2 regions of the Paenibacillus polygoni genome follow, and region 2 is predicted to be linked to the other one. Evidence: a T-box and tRNA genes for the amino acid it is inferred to sense, from the RefSeq annotation. Region 2 holds a T-box; the other holds one or more tRNA genes.
The links. A T-box is a leader RNA that pairs with one kind of tRNA and senses whether it is charged. The one in region 2 lies ahead of argS (arginine--tRNA ligase), so its partner is inferred to be a tRNA-Arg.

Region 1 (6,124 bases), 1.8 Mb from region 2:
AGATAAAAACCATGATGAAGAGGAGAGACATAAATGTTCTCCTCTTAACCTGGTCACATCAGGCTGTTAAAGCCTTTGTGTTATTCTTACAGACCTTTTTTAGCGATGAAAGCAGCAAGGTCAACAACACGGTTGGAGTAACCCCACTCGTTGTCGTACCAAGATACAACTTTAACCATGTTATCGCCAACTACCATAGTGGACAGGCTGTCGATAGTGGAAGAAGCTGGATCGCTGTTGTAGTCGCTAGATACAAGCGGCTCTTCGGAGAAGTTCATGATTCCTTTAAGCGGGCCGTTAGCTGCTTCTTTCAAAGCTGCGTTTACTTCATCAACAGTTACGTTTTTGTTCAGTTCAACTACAAGGTCAGTAACGGATACGTTCTTAGTAGGAACGCGCATAGCCATACCGTTCAGTTTACCTTTCAGTTGTGGCAATACAAGGCTAACTGCTTTTGCTGCACCAGTTGTAGAAGGAATGATGTTCTCAGCAGCTGCACGAGCACGACGAAGGTCTTTGTGCGGCAGGTCAAGTACTTGTTGGTCGTTAGTGTAAGAGTGAACAGTTGTCATCATACCTTTAACGATTCCGAAGGACTCGTCAAGAACTTTAGCGAAAGGCGCCAAGCAGTTTGTAGTACAAGAAGCGTTAGAAATTACAGTGTGGTTAGCTGGGTCATATTGCTCTTCGTTAACACCCATAACGATTGTAATATCTTCGTTTGTAGCTGGTGCAGAGATGATAACTTTTTTAGCTCCGCCTTTAAGGTGAGCTTCTGCTTTTTCTTTTGCTGTGAAGATACCAGTGGATTCAACAACGATTTCAACGCCGTGTTGTCCCCAAGGCAAGTTTTCAGGGTTACGCTCAGCAAATACTTTTACTTCTTTGCCGTTTACGATAAGAGCGCCCTCTTTATGTTCAACAGTTGCATCCAGACGACCATGAGTTGTGTCGTATTTAAGCAAGTGAGCCAAAGTGCTTACGTCTGTCAAATCGTTGATTGCTACGATTTCCACATCGCTGTTGTTAAGTGCTGCGCGGAATACGTTACGTCCAATACGTCCAAAACCGTTAATACCTACTTTTACCATGAGTAAGTTCCTCCCAAGTTTTGCTAAATTTTTATATATTCAAGACAAAACTATACGAATGTATAGATTTATCAAGACAACAAGTTTCAAATTTGCCCTTACATCATTATAAATCTTTGACAATCTCTGTAGCTGCCGCCTCATCAATGACAAGTATATCTTCTTGGCCAAAACGAAGCACGGCTTTTATAGATTCTGCCTTGTATTTACCGCCTGCAATGGCAATGACGACATCCGTCCGAGTAATATCCTCAAGACGCATACCAAGCGTGAGCATAGTATGAACTACTTTTCCTTTATTATTGAAGTAATAACCAAAGGATTCAGCGACAGCACCTTCATCTCTAATCTCTTCGATCGTCTGAGGTGCAAGCTTACGTCTTTTAGCCATCTCCATTGCTCCGCCGATTCCATGAATTACGATACGAGCTTTTCGAATCATACCCAGAATTTCTTGAATGTTAGAGTCTTGAACTAGTGATTCGTAAGCATGGTTACTTAGCAGATCAGGCACATGAAGCAACCTGTACTCAGCTCCAAGCTTCTTAGCCATGGTCGACGCGATCGTATTCGCTTGGAATTCTACACTTTCACCAAGTCCGCCTCTTGCGGGTACAAACCATACACCGCGCATCGCAGACGAAGGAGTTAAGTGTTCAGCGACCGAAGCTGTAGTCGATCCGCCTGTAACTGCAACAACATCTCCATCATTCATGACACTCAGCAGGGCTCTAGCTCCTGCACGACCAAGTGAACGTTTGGCATATTCCGAGTTTTCCGAATCACCGGGAACAACGATAACCTTTTGGAGTCCATACGTTTTCTCAATTAACTCTTCCATCTCCGACAGTCCAAATAATTCATTAGCCATAGGTTCTAACATTGCAAGCAGCTGCTCGCCGGACTCGCTTATTCTCATGCCCATACTCTCGATCTCAATCAGTCCTTGTGATTTAAGCAAGTCTGTCTCCGATCTGAGTACACGCTCCGTCATATCCAGAGAGTGGGCAAGCGTTCTTCGTCCGATTACATCCGAAATCATGATTTGGCGCAGAATGGTATATCTCTTCTTCATTACGTCCATGAGATCAGGTAGAAGTTGCTTCTGCACTTCTAAAATCGTTCGCATACTTTCCACTTCCGCAAACTCCTTCATTCCGGCCTCTAGTATGGACTAAAATTGTCCCGGGGTTAACTTTTTAAGTCCCACGTTTATTTTACCTAAATCTACCCTGGTATGCAAGTGGTCAAAAGTATATTTCGCAAGTAGGCACTTATTTATGCACTTTACTTACATACAAATAAAATGTTGCTTAGAACGCACTATTAATGTAGTCTGCACATTCTTATAGAACATCAAACATCTCCACTAAACTTTCTTGCATTTTTGGTAGCGATCAGATATAATAAATTTTGCTGTCATACTTGTGCGCCCGTGGTCCAACGGATATGACGTAGGCCTCCGGAGCCTGAGATCGAGGTTCGATTCCTCGCGGGCGCGCCATATAATTACTAACAGCTTGTTATACTTTTAACCGATGAAACCGTATAGGTTTCTTTTTTTATCAAAATAGTTTGACTTTCTTTGACTTTTTGTTTTGATTTGTTTATGATGTGGTTAATACGGAAACAGTAGATGTAGATGCTGTTAAACGTCTAAATATAAACTCTAAACCTAAATTCCTAAGGAGGTTTTTCACGTGAGTTACATTCCTATGGTCGTAGAACAAACCAATCGCGGTGAACGCGCTTATGACATTTATTCCAGACTGCTGAAAGATCGGATTATTTTTCTGGGAAGCGACGTCAACGATGTAGTAGCCAACTCTATCATCGCTCAAATGTTATTCCTCACTGCGGAAGATCCGGAGAAAGACATTCATCTATACATTAACAGCCCGGGCGGTTCCATTACTGCGGGTATGGCGATATATGACACGATGCAATTCATCAAACCAGATGTATCGACAATTTGCATGGGTATGGCAGCTTCTATGGGTGCATTCTTGCTCAATGCAGGTGCAAAAGGCAAACGTTTTGCGCTTCCAAACAGCGAGATTATGATCCACCAACCTTTGGGCGGTGCACAAGGTCAAGCAACAGATATTGAAATTCGTGCTCGCCGCATTCTCAAAATGCGTGACAAACTCAATAAAATTTTGGCTGAGCGTACAGGTCAACCGATTGAACGTATTGAGAAAGATACAGATCGCGATAACTTCATGACTGCAGAAGAAGCACAAGCTTATGGACTTGTTGATAAAGTCATTACTTCAACTCCACCGCAAGGAATCTAATATAGAAATTAGAGAAAAGCCGCAGTCTCCTCTTGGAGATTGCGGCTTTTCTCATGCATGTGAAACTGCCTTCTTCAAAATAAACATTAATTAAGTTGATAATGCACCGTAAGTTCTGTAGTCAATTTAATTTCTCCTGTTTCAACCGACGATGAATTACCAGCAGTACTGTTTGCTGTTTCCACTTTCATATCATACATCTGCTCATAGAAACGAACGGGTTCCGCTACATTCCCTTGGCTCACACTTAGGACAACTCCCAAACTGCGTCCGGCAACTTTAGCGATGGCTCCTGCTTTCAAGTTCGCATTAGACATCGCTTTTTCAATTACTGCCGTTTCGAAAGCATCCCTATTCTCAATTGAAAACTGAATATTGTCGATCTGATTCACACCCACTTTAACAGCTGAATCCAGTAGTTCTCCAATCTTATCAAGATTGCGATAGCTGATTTTTAGTGAATGTGAGGCTGTATATCCTTTTAATTTCCGTCCTTCTTTTTCACTGTATGTGTAATCAGGCTGTACATAAAACTGATTCGTTTGTATGTCTTTGCTTTCCAGCTTCCACGTCTTTTTAAGTAAGTTGGTTAAACTTTGCATCTTTTTAGCATTTGCGTTTTGAGCTTCAACAGCTGTCTTTCCTTCGGTATGGATACCAATATAAAGATAGGCGATGTCCGGCTTTACCGAAATTTCACCTTTTCCTACGACGGAGACCACATTCTGAACCGCCGCGGCTTCCTGCGCTTGTGCTTTTCCCGCAAAGGAGATGGCCCCTCCGCCCCCGCTGATGAATAAAGTACCTGCGATAAATGTAGCTGCTGCGGGCTTTAACCATACCATTTTGTTTTTCATATACGATCCTCCCTCTCTACTCAAACATCTTCTAACTAATTCAGACACTACACACTGTTAGACGAGAATATTTTGTATAAAGTTCCATTTCTGCTATTTAATTTATGTATTATTTGTAACACTAAAATTGAATTGCAACGCAAAAAAGCCCCAAATGGGGCTTTCCGGTATAAACATATGAAAACGTGAAATTTATTGGTTTTCCAACTCTTCCTTGCTTACAAGACTGATCAATGCATTTACTGCCTGTTCAGCGTCTGCGCCTTCAGCACTAATGTGAATTTCAGTTCCTGTGCTGATTGCAAGGCTCATAATTCCCATGATACTTTTAGCATTCACTTTTTTGTCGTCTTTTTCCACAAAAATTTCGGATGAATACTTATTCGCTTCTTGAACGAATAGAGCAGCTGGTCTGGCATGAAGACCCGTCTTCAAACGGACTACTACCGGGTGTTTTGTCATAAAAACTTACCCCCTCTATAAAAATCTCTCATCATTACTACATAATTAATTAACATTATACCATTATAGCATGAATGAAACTAGAAGAAAAAAGACTTCTTTATGATAAATCTCACACTATATAAGTTGTCCTTTTTCTACTCTAATTTTCTCTGCCATTTCATCGATTTTACGAAGTCTATGGTTCACGCCTGATTTGCTGACGGTTCCTTTTAGTAATTCCCCGACTTCCTTCAAATTAATATCTGGATTCGCAAGTCTTACTTCTGCTACTTCACGCAGTTTATCAGGAAGAGTTTCGAGCCCTATTTCCTTATCAAGGAGTTTTATGTTTTCAATTTGACGCACAGCTGCACCAATTGTTTTGTTCAAATTTGCTGTCTCACAGTTAACAATTCGATTCACCGAATTGCGCATATCGCGCATAATACGGACATCTTCAAATTTAAACAAAGCCTGATGTGCACCAATAATGCTAAGCATCTCGATGATTTTTTCGCCCTCTTTAATATAGAAAATAAACCCTTTCTTCCGCTCGATACAGCGTGCATTCAGATTAAATTCATTCGCAAGATCCACGAGAGCCTGACAATGCTCTTCATACATTGAGGCAATTTCTAAGTGGTAAGAGGATCCTTCCGGGTTATTAACAGAACCTCCCGCCATAAATGCACCTCGCAAATAAGCCCGTTTACAGCAGTTTTTATGAATGGCATTTGGATTGATTCCTGGTGTAAATATAAACCCTTCGGATACGATCTCCAATTCATTCAAAATCTCCTGCACTCGAACCGGAACTCTTACGATGTATACATTATTCTTTTTAAGCCGCATCTTTTTACGAACCAATAACTCAGTATGCACCTGAAAGTGCTTTTTGAGCAAAGAATAGATTCGCCTAGCAATTGCAGCATTCTCCGTAGAAACATCTAAAATAACCTTCTTGTTCGATAGCTGGACCGAGCCAAGCATACGGATGAGTGCAGATAGCTCCGCTTTCTCACAACAAGGCTCGCTTTCGATCAGAGTTAATTCTTTTTTAGTCTGTGCCGCAAACGACAAAGGATCTCACCTCTTTCGAATCATCCAGTTTTGCACTAGCGTGTAGATATGATGACTTAGTTTATTCGCATCATGCCGTAAATAAGTCCGGTACATGACAAGTCGATCTGCGATGCATTCATTCGAGTACTTCAAAATCTCTTCAAGATCAAGCTGTACTGGTTTTGCACCCTTTTCTGCATACATTTCCTGAACGGGTTCAGGAATATCGCCATTGTTAACAATGACGTAATCAAATATACGATGTCCTATATGGGCATCAATGGCTTTCAAATGGTCTCCAACAGAATAACCATCGGTTTCACCTGGCTGTGTCATCACATTACCAATAAAAATCTTCGCAGCCTTAGAGGAC
Region 2 (6,124 bases):
AGGAGAATCATGAGAGTTCAGAATCTAATCGCACTCATTCACATGATCATGTAATGGCCTATACGCATTATTTCTCAAAACCCATTAATAGTGTACAGTTCGAGTCATGGCTAAAGCAGTTGCCAAGAGATATTTACCGTGCAAAAGGAATTGTTACTTTTTCGGATACCAACAGTCGATTTTTGTTCCAGTTCGCTTATCGCGAAGCCGACTTCACGAAGCTTCGAAGCAGCGATCGTTTAGAAGATGTAGGTGTTTTTATCGGAGAACATTTCTCAAAAACAGAGATAGAGCAGTCATTACGGCAGCTGGAAACGAATGAAGAAACCGCGGAATGAAAAATATAACATAAAAAGTCGAATCATAAGTATTGTCATTGCATATTGATTAGCGTATCCGTTCTTCGGGTAATAGAAGAACAAATAGCGAATACACGGAGGTATATCATAATGACATTGACAAACTTAGAGATTGAAAAACAAACCAAAATTGCAGCATGTATTGAAGCAATGAACGCGTGTAATAAATGCTATGTATCCAGCTTAAAAGAATATGATTTAGCTTCCCTATGTGAAAGCATGAAATATAATAAAGAAGCAGCGGAAATCTGCAGTTTTGCAGCAGCAGCGCTTAGCCGTGGAACGGTATTCGAACAAGAGATTTTGGCTCTTGTCGTAAAAGCTTGTGAGCAATGTGCCAATGAAAGCGAGAAATTTGAACATACACATTGCCAAAGCAGTGCAGAAGCATGCCGCCGATGTGCAGAGATCTGCTCGACAGTGAGCATAGCTGTATGATGTGTTGTTTCCTTTAATATGTGAGCACGGAAGAGAAAAAGCAGAAGAAGGAGTCAGATCCTTATTCTGCTTTTTTTGTGGGTTTCTGTGAAATTTTACTATCCGTTTATATTTAATTACTATAAACTTGTCTCTAACATAACTTAAAGACGTAGGAACTAGGAAAGGAATTCGCTGTCATGTGGGAAGAAACCTATGTTGAGACAAGCAGAGGAAGATTCGAGTATTTTATCTGTGGAGAAGGAGAACCAATAGCAGTTACGCATTTCTATATGGCTTTTGATGATCGCGGAAATTTGTTTGCGAGTCCATTTACAGAACGATATAAGGTGTATTTGATAAATGTAAGGGGAGCGGGGAAATCAGCTGAAGTTGAAAACGATAGCCAATTAAGTTTAAAAGAAATGGTTAAAGATTTAGAAGCGATTAGAGAAGCGTTAGGATTTGAAAAATGGTCTTTTGCAGGTCATTCAACGGGAGGAATGCTTGCACTACAATATGCCATTGAAGCACCCCATTCGCTGATAAAAGTAATCGCTGGATGTACCGCTGCAAGTAACGAATACGCTAGCCATCCAAGAAGCATGTACTGTTCAAAAAACGAGAATTTTCAGCGGATTATTGAAATTATGGAGTTACTTAACAACCCAAATACTTTACAAGAAGAACGTAAAAAATTGAACTACGAATGGGCTTTAATGTCGTATCATTCCGAGGAAAAACTAAAGCAAGCATTAACACTTCCAAATAGTGGACGAATTATTGGGAGAAGTCTTGATTATTTTAGAAAAGTAGAAGTTAAAAACTTTGACCTGCGTGAACAATTAAAAGAGGTACATATTCCGGTCTATGTGTTTGCAGGAAAATTTGATGCACAATGTCCGGTTGAATATGGTATTGAAATAGCAACATTAATACCTGATGCTAAATTGACGATTTTTAAAAACTCAAATCATAATCCATTCATAGAGGAAGAAGAAATATTCAAAGATTTCGTGAAATTAACATGATTATCCGGTTGATGACCATTTTACTTCGCCAAAGCAACAACCATTGAGGCAATAGAGCCCATAGCAAAAAAAATAATTCCTCAAAAAAAGTTGCACTTTAGAAGAACTAAATATATAATATTACAAAATTATACAATCGATGATCAAGAGAGTAATCCAGGACACCGTATGGATAGCGAACCGGGATGGTGGAAGCCGGTATAGAGGATCTGGTATGAAACGCACTTGGGAGATGGTATGCCGAAATCGCAGTAGGCATATTCGGTGATTGCGGACGTTAACCGCATATAAGGGGAATAGATGCCATTCGTTATGTTTTCACAGAAGCGAGTCGCCTTTAATCTATTCACAAAGAGTGGTACCGCGGGAATGATAGCTCTCGTCTCTGATAAACAGAGATGAGGGCTTTTTTTGATATCTAATTATAAAGGAGTGTAGTAAGGATGTTAACAAAAAAGATAGCTGGGATTTTAGAATTGCATATAGATATGACAGCACAAGAGATCGTCCCTATGTTAGAACAGCCGCCCCATCCTGAAATGGGGGACGTTGCCTTTCCCTGTTTTTTGCTGGCTAAGTCTCTGAGAAAATCACCCGCGGATATAGCTACCGAGCTAGCAGCTTCCATTCAAGAATCCGAGGTAACCGCGGAGGCAGCGGGTCCCTATGTTAATTTCTTTTTTCAGCGGAGTACGGCTGCCGAAGCGATATTCGCTCAGTTAAGTCATCCGGACTTTGGGAAGCTTACGATAGGAGAAGGGAAAAAAGTAGTCATTGATATGTCTTCTCCTAACATAGCTAAACCTTTTGGAATAGGCCATCTTCGTTCAACAGTAATTGGTGCTGCTCTATATAGAATGTACGAAATCGCAGGATACAGCGTAGAGAATGTAAATCACCTTGGAGATTGGGGAACCCAATTTGGTAAACAAATTGCTGCTTATAAAAGATGGGGGGATGATGAGAAACTGGCCAAAGAGCCCATAAAAGAATCACTTAACCTCTATGTGAAGTTTCATGATGAAGAAGAGCATGATCAAACGCTCGGCCAAGAAGCAAGAGAATGGTTTCGTAAATTAGAACAAGGTGATGAGGAAGCCACTAGGTTGTGGAATTATTTTGTTAAGATCAGTATGCAGGAATTTGAACGAATGTATAAGCGTCTTGGTGTAGACTTTGACCATGTTCTTGGCGAAAGTTTCTATATTGATAGAACGGAGGGAATGGTGACAAAGCTCCAGGAGTCTGGTCTTCTTATCGAAAGCGATGAAGCGCTCGTTGTCCCGCTGGAAGAGGAAGGATTGCCCCCATGTCTTATTATTAAGCAGGATGGAACGACGATTTATCCGACAAGAGATCTCGCAACAGCATATTATCGCCGTGAAGTAATGGGCGCAGATGAAATCCTCTATGTAGTAGGTGCAGAGCAAAAGCTTCATTTTCAGCAGGTCATCGCCGTTCTGCGCAAGTTGGGCGAGCCTTGGGCCGAAGACTGCATCCATGTTCCGTTTGGTCTAATGAAATTTGAAGGGCGCAAAATGTCCACGAGACGAGGAAAAGTCATTTTTCTAGAGGAGGTTCTAGATGAGGCTGTTCAGCGGGCACGTGAAATTATCGATTCAAAGAATCCCAATCTGCCAAATGCAGAAGAGGTAGCAGAGCAAGTAGGGATCGGAGCCATTGTATTTGGAGATCTCAAAAACCATCGGTTAAATGAAATAAATTTCTCACTCAAAGAGGCGCTTAGTTTTGAAGGAGAAACAGGCCCGTATGTGCAATATACGTATGCGAGAATCCAAAGCCTGCTTACAAAAGCAGCGGAGAACGTTCCGGGGGGCAATACAAGGTCCTTTATATCGTTAGATAAAATATCAATCAGTGATGCGGCTTGGAATTTGTTAAAGCATCTCTCCAGATACCCGGATTATCTTGAAAAAGCAGTCTGTTTAAAAGAACCTTCCATACTCGCGAGGTATGTTATTGATACGGCTCAATTATTCAATCGCTTCTATCATCATGAACGTATCCTGGACGGTGAACCGCAAGAACTGGAGTATAAACTTCTTTTAGCACAAGTGTCAGGTGAACGGATTCATCAGATTCTCACCTTGCTCGGAGTGGAAACACCGGAACGTATGTAAATGATTGTTGTTCAGTCAGGAGAGGGGAGGAGAGATCATGTTCATTCAATTAGATCGAGTATCCAAGAGGTATGGAGAGAAAGTTGTAATCTCGGATGTTTCTCTGCAAATTCATCAGGGAGAGTGTCTTGTGCTGATGGGGGATAATGGATCAGGCAAAACGACCCTCCTTCGATTACTTGCGGGGTTAATCTACCCAACGGAAGGCGAAGTACTAAGGAAAAAAAACGGTGGCACTAAAAAAACATTAAACAGAAAAACAGGATATGCGATTGATCGTCTACCCGTAACAAATTTTACAGCGATGGAATATTTACTTGCCATGGGACTCATGCAAGGTCTCAGTAAAAAGGAAATTCAGTATCAAACGGACAAGTGGTTTGAATTATTTGGACTTATAGAGGATAAAAATGAGCAGATTGCTTCTTATTCAAAGGGGATGAGACAGAAGGTAAATATCATGCAAAGCTTGCTCGGGGATCCAGAGCTTCTGCTGCTCGATGAACCTTTGTCTGGATTAGATCGGAACTCTCAGCGGAATCTGATTCAATTACTATTAGAGTACAAGAAAACAAAGACGACCCTAGTATGTGCGAGTCATGAACCATACATTGTAAGCGAACTTGCAGACCGCGTAGCAGAAATGCAAAGAGGAAAATTGATACGACTGCTGCAGCCTGAAGAAATAGTGACCATAGATACCACCCTAGTTCGCGTTACCAATCTTTCTGAAGCAGAAGCCAAACTCCTCTCTACCGCTGAAGGCATCATTGAACTTAGTATACAAAGTACACAGTCAAAAAAAGAAGCTGAACCCGAATTAACGATTATCATGCACTCCAGCCACAGCGATCTGTTACTGGCACATATTCTAGCACAAGGCGGATCGATACAATCCGTGACCAAAGAAGAAAAATAAATGGTTTTGAAAGGAGGGGGAAAAGTTGATTTTACCTAATATAACGTATCTTCTACGTACCTATCTGCGATCAAATGCTTATTTTGTACCTTGTATTCTATACGTTTTCATTACGATGTTATTGTATTCCTATAAGCCGAATCCAATTGCTGATAGTTACAGTATAACGGCAATCTTTCTCTTTTTCATTTCTTGCTGGGTAGGAAGAAGTTTATATCATGCAGAAAGCCCTGATCAGCGGGCAGTTACACTTACCCATTCTCCAAATAGGTGGAAATATTATTTATCCGAATGGTTATCTGCAATCACAGTGACCTTCATTTTAGCAGTCATCGCCATCCTCTATCCGGTGGTTACAGTGATGTTTCAAGGTTATCCGAATGTGAATGAATGGGTTACAGCAATTAGCGGGCATTTTACGCTTGGGATTTTAGGATCGTCTTTAGCACTGCTAACCCAGCGAAGTATGATTCCTCAGTTGAATTATGGATTAAATCTCCTTGTTTTATGGTCTATTACTGGCGTACTGCATACACAATTCATAGCAATCCTGCCTGATTCCGTCCAGTTTATCAGCTGGGTTTTACCTCCGGTATTACCACTTATTCAGCAGATGCTCACACCTGACTCGATTTGGCCTGTGTTAGGTTTGGGGCTTTATTCCATTATATACGCTGTTATCTTAGGTTCATGTTATGTTTATCTATCTTCTAAAAAAAGAGATGTTACGTTATAGCGCTTACATCTTTTTTTAATCATAAATGTAAGCGCTAACTATACAGAATTATTTTTTTAAATAAAAAAAACGCTGCTTTGTGTTACGATTACTAACATTATCATTGATTTTTATCAAATTTCGTTAATTACATATATAGTTTCCTCTCCAAGAAGGTTTTACAATATAAGCAAGAGGAGGGGGAACAATGTCACAGATCTCTACGGACACTAGAGTTATGGAACGCAAAAAAACAAGAGGTCTAGCGGTTCGGTTATGGAAACAATGGGAGCTCCAGCTTATGGTGATCCCGGCGTTGCTTATTGTATTCATATTTAGCTATATACCGATGTATGGTGTGCTGATGGCCTTTCAGGATTACAGTATCTTTGATGGATTTTGGGCAAGCCCTTGGGTAGGATTTAAACATTTTGAGATGTTCTTTAACGCACCAGAATTCTGGACCATTATGAGAAATACGCTTGTCATTAGTGCGTTGAAATTAATCATTGGTTTTCCTGCTCCTATCATTCTAGCATTGA

Region 1: it encodes a tRNA-Arg, which carries the amino acid that the T-box ahead of argS (arginine--tRNA ligase) is inferred to sense. The anticodon was not compared.

What each region holds. Positions count from the first base shown of each region.
Region 1 covers NZ_CP127162.1:168,669-174,792, reverse strand. Annotated here, with positions in the region: gene gap (type I glyceraldehyde-3-phosphate dehydrogenase) at 87-1,091, opposite strand; gene QPK24_RS00845 (sugar-binding transcriptional regulator) at 1,198-2,220, opposite strand; tRNA gene QPK24_RS00840 (tRNA-Arg) at 2,521-2,595, shown strand; gene clpP (ATP-dependent Clp endopeptidase proteolytic subunit ClpP) at 2,792-3,388, shown strand; gene QPK24_RS00830 (SIMPL domain-containing protein) at 3,475-4,245, opposite strand; gene QPK24_RS00825 (HPr family phosphocarrier protein) at 4,438-4,707, opposite strand; gene whiA (DNA-binding protein WhiA) at 4,825-5,769, opposite strand; gene QPK24_RS00815 (gluconeogenesis factor YvcK family protein) at 5,776-6,124, opposite strand, start outside.
Region 2 covers NZ_CP127162.1:1,947,918-1,954,041, forward strand. Annotated here, with positions in the region: gene QPK24_RS09370 (CobW family GTP-binding protein) at 1-338, shown strand, start outside; gene QPK24_RS09375 (four-helix bundle copper-binding protein) at 450-797, shown strand; gene QPK24_RS09380 (alpha/beta fold hydrolase) at 977-1,807, shown strand; T-box leader at 1,938-2,197, shown strand; gene argS (arginine--tRNA ligase) at 2,251-3,948, shown strand; gene QPK24_RS09390 (ATP-binding cassette domain-containing protein) at 3,986-4,867, shown strand; gene QPK24_RS09395 (hypothetical protein) at 4,893-5,603, shown strand; gene QPK24_RS09400 (ABC transporter permease) at 5,791-6,124, shown strand, end outside.